Regions from separate parts of the Ensifer sp. Root142 genome, predicted to be linked through region 3. Evidence: riboswitches for the same ligand, from Rfam matches in the RefSeq annotation. Region 3 holds a riboswitch; each other region holds the start of a gene.
What was found. Region 3 has a riboswitch for thiamine pyrophosphate ahead of thiB (thiamine ABC transporter substrate binding subunit). Riboswitches for the same ligand answer to the same signal wherever they lie in the genome.
Positions count from the first base shown of each region.

Region 1: it holds a riboswitch for thiamine pyrophosphate, as region 3 does, so the genes downstream of both, thiO (glycine oxidase ThiO) here and thiB (thiamine ABC transporter substrate binding subunit) in region 3, are expected to answer to the same signal.
Region 2: it holds a riboswitch for thiamine pyrophosphate, as region 3 does, so the genes downstream of both, thiC (phosphomethylpyrimidine synthase ThiC) here and thiB (thiamine ABC transporter substrate binding subunit) in region 3, are expected to answer to the same signal.

Region 1 is NZ_LMFK01000026.1:30,688-33,957, forward strand. Features, by position in the region: gene ASD52_RS23645 (thiazole synthase) at 1-607, opposite strand, end outside; gene thiS (sulfur carrier protein ThiS) at 610-807, opposite strand; gene thiO (glycine oxidase ThiO) at 797-1,792, opposite strand; TPP riboswitch at 2,015-2,146, opposite strand; gene ASD52_RS23665 (hypothetical protein) at 3,088-3,270, opposite strand, start outside.
Region 2 is NZ_LMFK01000001.1:694,570-697,839, reverse strand. Features, by position in the region: gene ASD52_RS03365 (sigma-54 dependent transcriptional regulator) at 1-1,128, shown strand, start outside; TPP riboswitch at 1,306-1,437, shown strand; gene thiC (phosphomethylpyrimidine synthase ThiC) at 1,532-3,270, shown strand, end outside.
Region 3 is NZ_LMFK01000046.1:253,986-257,255, forward strand. Features, by position in the region: gene ASD52_RS31695 (thiamine diphosphokinase) at 1-509, opposite strand, end outside; partial or broken gene ASD52_RS31700 (GNAT family N-acetyltransferase) at 596-1,079, opposite strand; TPP riboswitch at 1,214-1,331, shown strand; gene thiB (thiamine ABC transporter substrate binding subunit) at 1,381-2,409, shown strand; gene thiP (thiamine/thiamine pyrophosphate ABC transporter permease ThiP) at 2,441-3,270, shown strand, end outside.

The sequences.
Region 1 (3,270 bases), on a different contig from region 3:
CGGCATCGAAACCGAGCTCCATCACCGTGGTTGCATGCGAAGGGCGGCCGATGCCCGCATCGACAATCAGAGGCACGTCCGGGAAGTGTGCGCGCATCGACCTCAAGGCGGACAGGTTTTGTGGCCCCATGGCACTGCCGATCGGAGCACACCAGGGCATCAACACGCGGCAGCCAGCCTCCAGCAGGCGCTCGGCAACGACCAGATCGTCGGTCGTATAGGGAAAGATCTCGAAGCCTTCGTTTGAAAGGATCTGTGCGGCTTCGACCAGCGCGAACACATCCGGCTGCAATGTGTCGTGATTGCCGATCACTTCGAGCTTGATCCAGTTCGTCTTGAAAACCTCGCGCGCCATCTTAGCAGTGAGCACCGCCTCCTTGGTGGTGTGGCAGCCGGCGGTGTTCGGCAGTATTTTCGTCCCGAGCTCGCGGATCAGTTCGAAAAACGCACCTCCGGCTTTGCCGCCGGCCGTCTCTCTCCTCAACGAGACCGTGATGATTTGTGTCCCTGAAGCCCGCACCGCGTCCGAAAGCACGGCTGGAGATGGATAGCCCGCTGTGCCCAGGAGCAGTCGGGAGGTGATTTCCGTGTCGTAGACTTGCAGCATGGTCAGCCACCTTTCATGGGCGAGAGAATTTCGATGCGATCATGATCGCCTAAGCGCCATCGATCGCGGTCGGCCGCGTGAACGAGTTCGCCGTTGACAGCGGTCGCCAGCCAGCTTCCTTCATAGTCGAGTGCAGCCATCAGTTCGGCGAGCGTCGAGCAGGCGACCTCGTGCTCTTCGCCATTGACGTTAAGGTTCATCATAGAACTCCGATCTGTGGTCCGGGTTGAGCAGAAGTTCGGCAACGTCGTGCGCAAGAGCCGGCGAGAGCAGGAAACCATGCCGATACATACCGTTCACGGAATAGATCGAACCGCTTTTCGTGATCCTTGGCAGATTGTCGGGGTAGGCGGGGCGAATGCCAGTTCCGGTTTCGGTGATCTGCGCTTCGCCGAAGGCCGGGTGCAGGGCGTAGGCTGCGTTTAAGAGCTCCATCAGCGACCGTGCAGTGATAGGACCGGACAATTCGCTCTCTATCATTGTTGCCCCGACCATGAAGACGCCCTGGCGGCGTGGAACGACATAGATGGGGTGTCGAGGATGCAGGAAGCGCACTGGACGCGACAGTTGAATGTCGCCGGTGCGCAGATAGAGCATCTCGCCACGCACGCCCCGCAGTGCTGCGTCATCCGGGAGCCTGGCAGGGCCTGTGCAGTCAATATGCGAATCGACACGGCGATCGACGGTGGCATCGGTCGCCTGGCCGAAATGAAAACGCACCCCCATGGCCATTAATGTGTCATGGAGTGAAGACAGCGCCTCTCTCGGATCGAGATGCGCTTCCCTCGGGAAGTGGAGTGCACGAGAAAAACGGCCGGCGAGATCGGGTTCCAGTTCGGCTATCTGGTCGGCATCAAGCCATCTGTGCCCTTTGGTTCGCGCCGCGAAGCGATCGAGCTCGCGTGTATCGCGCGCGGCGGCGACGACAAGTGTCCCCTCTTGCACGACCTTGTCGGGCAGCGCCGTCTTCCACCACTCGATGGCTGTCGCGCCGACGCGTTCGACTTTCTCGTCGGCACTTTCGCGCTCACACCAGGGCGCCAGCATGCCGCCGGCAAACCAGGATGCGCCGGCGCCAATCCGTTTTGAACGTTCGAAGACGTCGACCTCAATGCCGCGTCGCGCCAGTTCGTATGAGGTGACAAGGCCGACGACACCCGCTCCGTTGATCAGCACCTGCCTCATTTGGCAGCCGTTCGAGCTGTTACCTGGCCGGAGCTGTAGGGCCATTCATCCATGCGCCGCACCGCTAACGGGCGTCGATGTTGCCGTCTATGTCCGCGGTTTGGCTCGTGTACGACATCTGAAAAAACCATTGGTCGGCTCCAACCTTGACGTTTGGAGACCCAGATCTTGGCGCTGGAAAGATAGAGACACGTCCACGCGATCGCAAAGGAGCTGTCGCAACTGCCGTCGTTCCCACCGTCCCTACGCCAGCATGAACTGGATCAGGTTCAACGGGTCATTGCGCTGCGGTCGAAAGAGCCGATCCGCCCAGCAATATCTCAGCCCCTTGTCGGGACTCCCCTGGTGAATGAACCGAGTTGAACGGCCAATGCCGTGCTTTGTCAAGCGTTGTTAGTCTATTTCCAACGGGGCTAAAGCGTCATCCACATACCTTAGACTCAACGCGTATCGCGCCGAGAGGAGCAACATGAGCCGGCGCATCAATGCGGCGGGCCTCGCGCTCGTCTAGCGGCGGGAAGGCATCAAGGAGCATGCGTTTAGTAGAAAAGGCGCTGCAGCGTGAGTTTTGCTCTCAGGCAAGTGGAGGCATCGTCTGCCCCACAACAATCAATGGTCTCGAATGTTCTCAAGCGATTCCTTTCTCGCTTCTTCATTGATGTCGCTCAGAGACCTTTCATGGTTGGTGCCGTTCCTGGAAGTGACACACATTTCCCAAGCACACCGTCGTGTCCGCCTGCGCGGGCGCGCCCGAGGCGATGAGAGCCACGGCGATTCATGCAGTTCGACCATTTCTCCTCAGTAGGGCGCCGTCCTGGAGCCATGAGTTTCCCCCGTTTTTGAGTGGTTCACGGTGCAAGCCCGGTCGGAAAATGGCCAGCATCCAATAAAAAGGAATCCGAATGGCGCCATATCTGTGCAGAAAATTCGCTCGGCCGCGAAAGGGCGGTCAATGCAAGCAACTTCACCTCCGTCATGGTCGCGCTCGATCGCTATGGCGACATGTTTGGTCTCGATAAGTCCCGTCGCCTGCTGCTCGCAGCACGGACATGAACGTGCCGACTTCCGATTCTATCGCGAGGTCTGGGGACCGACGCCGGCGCTGAATTAACGAGCACATGCATATCGGATCGGGCCTCGGATCCGGAATATTTTCAGCTGTCTCTGGGGCATCTCGATGACGGCGTGGCCGTTGCGCGGCCACGCTGACCGGAGTATGCCTGGCGTAGTGTGATCCCAGTCGAGGGCCGAGAGTGGGGCAGCGCGTCACTCTGCGGTGTTGAGCAACACATCGCCTAGTGCAGCATACTGGTCGGTTGCTGTTCGCTCTGAATTCGACGTGTTGGGCTCGCCCGCCTACAGAACCAGCGACCGCACTCTGTTAACGCCAACTCATCCGTATTGCCGAACCTAAATTCATCCATCAGGAATTTTGCGAGGCGGCCAGCGCGGATGTCTTGGCGCGGGATCCTCGTTTC
Region 2 (3,270 bases), on a different contig from region 3:
CTGGTCACCGGCCACGGCGATATCCCGATGGCCGTTCAGGCCATTAAGGACGGCGTCTATGATTTCATCCCGAAACCCTTTGCCGCCGACCGTCTGGTGCAGAGCGCACGCCGCGCCTTGGAAAAACGCCGGCTGGTGATGGAAAACCGCGCGCTGAAACGCGCAGCCGAAGTCGCCGGTGAGAGCCTGCCGCTGATTGGCCAGACACCGGTCATGGAACGGCTGCGCCAGACCTTGCGGCATATCGCCGACACCGACGTGGATGTGCTTGTTGCCGGCGAAACCGGCAGCGGCAAGGAGGTGGTGGCGACGCTGCTGCACAATTGGAGCCGGCGCCGCAACGGCAACTTCGTGGCGCTGAACTGCGGCGCACTGCCGGAAACGGTAATCGAGAGCGAGCTTTTCGGCCACGAGCCCGGCGCCTTCACCGGTGCCCTGAAGAAGCGCGTCGGCCGTATCGAGCATGCGAGCGGCGGCACGCTTTTCCTCGATGAGATCGAGGCGATGCCGCCGGCAACGCAGGTCAAGATGCTGCGAGTGCTTGAAGCCCGTGAGATCACGCCGCTTGGCACCAATATCGTGCGCCCCGTCGATATTCGGGTCATCGCCGCGGCCAAGATCGACCTCGGCGACCCGGCCCAGCGGGGCGATTTTCGCGAGGATCTCTATTTCCGGCTGAACGTCGTCACCCTGTCGATCCCGCCGCTGCGCGAACGCCGGGACGATATCCCCCTTCTCTTCTCGCATTTCCTGACGCGGGCAGCCGAGCGTTTCAAGCGCGACGTGCCGACGCTTTCGCTGGCCGTCAGCCACTATCTGAGGTCTCATTCCTGGCCGGGCAATGTGCGCGAGCTCTCGCACTTCGCCGAGCGCGTTGCCCTTGGCGTCGAAGGTTCGCTCGGCCAACCGATTGCCGCGGCGCCGACCAGTGCCGGCCTGCCCGAGCGGATCGAGCGCTACGAGGCGGAAATTCTGAAAGAAGCGCTGCGGGCGCAGCACGGCGACGTCAAGGCGACGATCGAAGCGCTCGGCATTCCGCGCAAGACCTTCTATGACAAGCTGCAGCGGCACGGCATCAACCGTGCGGATTATGCCGATCGCCGGGGATCAGAGAAGTCCGGCCGCTAGCGCATTTCCAGGAAAAGTGCGGAGCGGTTTTCCGTCAGGAAATGCGTAAAAACGAAAAGAACGAGCGTGCCCGCGGCTTCGTCTCATCCGGAAACGCTCTACCGGGCAATCAACAGGCCTGACACGCAACCTTCGGATTAACGCTTGACGGCGCATCCGGATCGATGGCTATCTCTAGGCATTCACCAGGGGGGTCCCGTCAAGGGGCTGAGATACTGCTGGGCGGATCGGCTTTGCCGACCGAGGCGCAGTGACCCGTTGAACCTGATCCAGTTCATACTGGCGTAGGGACGGTGCAGACATTGACGCCACGATTCCGTCATTCGCGCGGAATTTCAGGCAAACATGTCTTTTCCTTCCGGCTTCAGAACTGGGTCTCCAACCGCAAACTTGGAGCCTCATCATGAATATTGCCACCAAAACCGCAGAACTCTCGGTCACAAAAGGCCCGCTTCCCGCCTCGAAAAAGGTCTACAAGCCAGGCACGATCCATCCCGACATCCGCGTTCCCATGCGCGAAATCACCCTGCACCCGACGTCGGGCGAGCCGCCGGTCACCGTCTACGACGCCTCCGGTCCCTACACCGTAGAAGATGCCAACATCCGCATCGAGGACGGTTTGCCACGACCGCGCCGCAACTGGATCATCGCTCGCGGTGATGTCGAAGCCTATGACGGACGCGACGTGCGGCCGGAAGACAACGGCTTTGCCTCCGGCGACCGGCTGACGCCGACCTTTCCCTTCCGCCACGCGCCCTTGCGCGCGACCGGGCGGCGCGCGGTGACGCAGCTTGCCTATGCGCGGGCCGGCATCATCACGCCCGAGATGGAGTTCGTCGCCATCCGCGAGAACCTTGGCCGCGACGCTGCACGCGTCACGCTACGCGACGGCGAAAGCTTTGGTGCCCATATCCCCGATCACGTCACCCCCGAATTCGTCCGCCAGGAGATCGCCAGCGGTCGCGCCGTGCTTCCGGCCAACATCAACCACCCGGAGTCCGAGCCGATGATCATCGGCCGGAATTTCCTGGTGAAGATCAATGCCAATATCGGCAACTCCGCCGTCACTTCGTCGATGGCCGAGGAAGTGGAGAAGATGGTCTGGGCGACCCGCTGGGGCGCAGACACGGTCATGGACCTGTCGACCGGCCGCAACATTCACAACATCCGCGAATGGATCATCCGCAACTCGCCCGTGCCGATCGGCACCGTGCCGCTCTACCAGGCGCTGGAAAAGGTCAACGGCATCGCCGAGGATCTGAGCTGGGAAGTCTATCGCGATACGCTGATCGAGCAGGCGGAACAGGGGGTCGACTACTTCACCATCCATGCCGGTGTCCGGCTGCACTATATCCCGCTGACGGTCGACCGGGTCACCGGCATCGTCTCGCGCGGCGGCTCGATCATGGCGAAATGGTGCCTGCACCACCACAAGGAGAGCTTTCTCTACGAGCACTTCGAAGAGATCTGCGACATCTGCCGCGCCTATGACGTCTCGTTTTCGCTCGGCGACGGCCTGCGTCCGGGGTCGATCGCCGATGCCAATGACGCGGCGCAATTTGCCGAACTGGAAACGCTGGGCGAGCTGACGAAGATCGCCTGGGCGAAAGACTGCCAGGTGATGATCGAGGGGCCTGGCCACGTGCCGATGCACAAGATCAAGGAAAACATGGACAAGCAGCTCGCTGTCTGTGGCGAGGCGCCGTTCTATACGCTTGGGCCCCTGACGACCGACATCGCCCCGGGCTACGACCACATCACCTCGGGCATCGGTGCCGCGATGATCGGCTGGTTCGGCACGGCCATGCTCTGCTATGTGACACCGAAGGAACATCTGGGGCTTCCCGACCGCAACGACGTCAAGGTGGGCGTCATCACCTACAAGATCGCGGCCCATGCCGCCGATCTCGCCAAGGGGCACCCGGCGGCCCGCACGCGCGACGACGCCCTGTCGCGCGCCCGCTTCGAGTTCCGCTGGGAGGACCAGTTCAACCTGTCGCTCGATCCGGAAACCGCCCGCTCCTTCCACGACGAAACCTTGCCGAAGGAGGCGCACAAGGTCGCGCATTTTTGCTCCATGTGCGGGCCGAAGTTCTGCTCGATGCGGATCTCGCACGACATCCGCGCCGAGGCGCAGAAGGA
Region 3 (3,270 bases):
GCGTTGACGATCGTAAGCCCGATGAGATCGGTCAGTCCGAGGATCGAGAATAGGCTGCCCTTCGGCAGATCGATTTCGATCTCGCCTGCAAGCAGCGGATAGGCCTCCTCCTCACCCGAGGTCATGAACACCGGCAACCCACGTTCGGCCAGCGAAGCAGCCTGAAGCAGGTGCAGGAAGGCATGGTCGCTGCGTGATCCTCCGAGCGCGCCGGCAAAGATCAAGGCTTCGGCGCCACGCGACAGCGCCGCCTCGACAGCGATTTCGCCATCGGTCGCAGCCTTGGCGGCGGGATAGGGCTCGCGCGGGACATCGGCAAATTCCGCGAGCAGCGCCTCCTCGGTCGAATCGAAATCGCCCACCCAGACGTCGGGGGTCACGGATAGCACCCGCGCATGCCGCATGCCGCCATCGGCCGCAACGAAGCGGCTGCCTGCGAGCTGGCGCGCAAGGCGATCGGTCGGGGTCAGTGCACCGCCGAGCAGAATGGTGAAGGTGGATCGGGCCATGGCAAAGCCCATAGCGCAAAGGCACGGGCAAGGAAAAGCAAGAAAACCGAACAAGGGCGCGATCCGGCGATTTTGCGTCCTCGTTGTCAGTGATCTTCGGGCAAGGTATCGGGAAACAGCATCTCCGCATAGATCCCGGGGTTGGAATCGGGGATCTCGATGGCGCCGACCGTGCGTCGGTAGAATTCGGCCGGGCCGACGCCGCCGATGATGGCGTAACCGTAGCCTGCGTCACGCATCGCCGTCAGGCTCACGCGCAAGAGCGCCTCGCCGATCCCCGTCCGCGCATGGCCTCGTCGACGCCCGTCGGCCCGAAGAAACCGAGCGCTGTGACATCGTGGCAGGCAAAGCCGACGATCCGGTCCTCGAACACCGCGATGTGCATGCACGTCGGCGTCGATCTGAAGGCCGCCTCCGCCTCGCCCGCCCAGCCGGAGCCAAATGTCTGCTCGATCCAGGGAACAACAAGCTTCGTTCGGGTGCCATTGCGCGGTGAATGCCGATACCGTCAGCAAGCGGTGATCTCGCTTGTGCCGGCAGTGCATAAAGGCGAACGAGCATGTCAGTCATCGCAGGCTCCTTCGGCGTCTGCAAACTCTGCCGACGATTTTACCCCATGCGCCGCGGCGCGAAAATGCGGGGCGGGCGCTTTTGCCGTCCTCAAACTTCGCTTGCCATCAAACCGGCTCGGCGGTAAATCTCTACCCGCTCTAACGGGGTGCCTTCCGACCGCATGGCGGCCGAAGGCTGAGAGGCGTTGAACGCCAACCCGCGGAACCTGATCCGGCTCATACCGGCGGAGGGATTAGACGCGATCGGATCGATACGCCCTTTTCCCATGCAACATCATTTTTAGGGAGAGGTGCCTGCCATGTCCAATTCATCGCAACTCAAGGTTCTTAGCCGGCTAGCGCTTGCCGCGACGGCAGGACTTGTCTTCGCGGCCAATGCCGTTGCTGCCGACAAGACGCTGACCGTCTACACCTATGAAAGCTTCATCACCGAATGGGGGCCGGGTGCCAAGGTCGCCGAAGCTTTCGAGAAGACCTGCGAATGCAAGGTCACCTATGTCGGCGTCGCCGATGGCGTCGAGCTTCTGACCCGCCTCAAGCTCGAAGGCGCGGCCTCCAAGGCCGACATCGTGCTCGGCCTCGATACAAACCTCGTCGCCGAGGCCAAGGCCACCGGCTTCTTCGCGCCGCACGGCATCGAGCCTGCCAACGTCAAGGTACCCGGCGACTTCACCGACGACACCTTCCTTCCCTATGACTACGGCCATTTCGCCGTCGTCTACGACACCCAGACCTTGAAGACGCCGCCGAAGAGCCTGAAGGAACTGGTCGAAGGCGACGCCTCTCAGAAGATCGTCATCGAGGATCCGCGCACCTCGACGCCGGGCCTCGGTCTGCTTCTCTGGGTCAAGGCCGTCTATGGCGACGAAGCCGGCGCCGCCTGGGCCAAGCTCAAGGACAGGGTACTGACCGTAACGCCGGGCTGGTCGGAAGCCTATGGCCTCTTCACCAAGGGCGAAGCGCCGATGGTGCTTTCCTACACCACGTCGCCCGCCTACCACATGGTGGCGGAAAACACCGACCGCTACCAGGCGGCCGAATTCTCGGAAGGTCACTACATCCAGATCGAAGTTGCCGGCATGACCAAGAGCGCCAAGGAGCCGGAGCTTGCCAAGCAGTTTCTCGCCTTCATGACCGGCCCGGAGTTCCAGTCGATCATTCCGACGACCAACTGGATGATGCCGGTCGCGGCGACCAAGGAGCCGCTGCCGGAGGCTTTTAGCAAGCTGGTCAATCCGGAGAAGACTTTCCTGCTGCCGTCGGAAGAGGTGGCGGCGAACCGCAAGGCCTGGATCGACGAATGGCTGGCCGCCATTAGCAAGAACTGAGGCGCATTTGTTCGCGCCTGCCGAAAATCGCATCACGATGACCGCCGGGACTTTAAGTCTCGGCGGTATCCTGCTGTTTGTCGGCCTGGCGATTGCAGCCCTTTTGCTCCAGAGCGGTGACTTCGGCAACAGCGTGCTGTTCGATGCCTATATCTGGCGGGTAACGCGCTTCACCTTGCTGCAGGCGAGCCTTTCGACGCTGCTTTCCGTTGTTCTTGCCATCCCGATCGCACGGGCGCTTGCGCGCCGGCCGAGCTTTCCCGGCCGCGTCTGGGTTCTGCGGGTGATGGCCCTGCCGCTCGGCCTGCCCGTGCTTGTCGGCGCGCTCGGGCTGATCGAGATCTGGGGCCGGCAGGGCGCGCTCAACACCGCCCTCGCCGGCCTCGGGCTGCAGCAGCCGATCAGCATCTACGGCCTTTTCGGCATCCTGCTCGCCCACGTCTTCTTCAACATGCCGCTTATCGCACGTCTCTTTCTCGCCGGGCTCGAGCGCATCCCTTCGGAATACTGGAGAACCGCCGCCAATCTCGGCATGCCGCCAGCCGCACTCTTCCGCTTTGTCGAGTGGCCGGTCCTTCGGGGATTGCTGCCAGGTGCTGCCGGCCTCGTCTTCATGCTCTGCGCCACCAGCTTCACGCTGGTGCTGACGCTCGGCGGCGGGCCTGCCGCCAGCACCATCGAGGTCGCGATCTACCAGGCGCTGCGCTTCGATTTCGACCCGCCGCGGGCGATCGCCCTGTCCGCCCTACAGATCGTCATGACCGGAGCCCTGCTCCTGGCTCTAACGCGTGTCGCGACCGAACCTGCACAAAGCGCAACCGCGGGCAAAATCTCCAGACGCTATGATGCAGGAACCGGCCT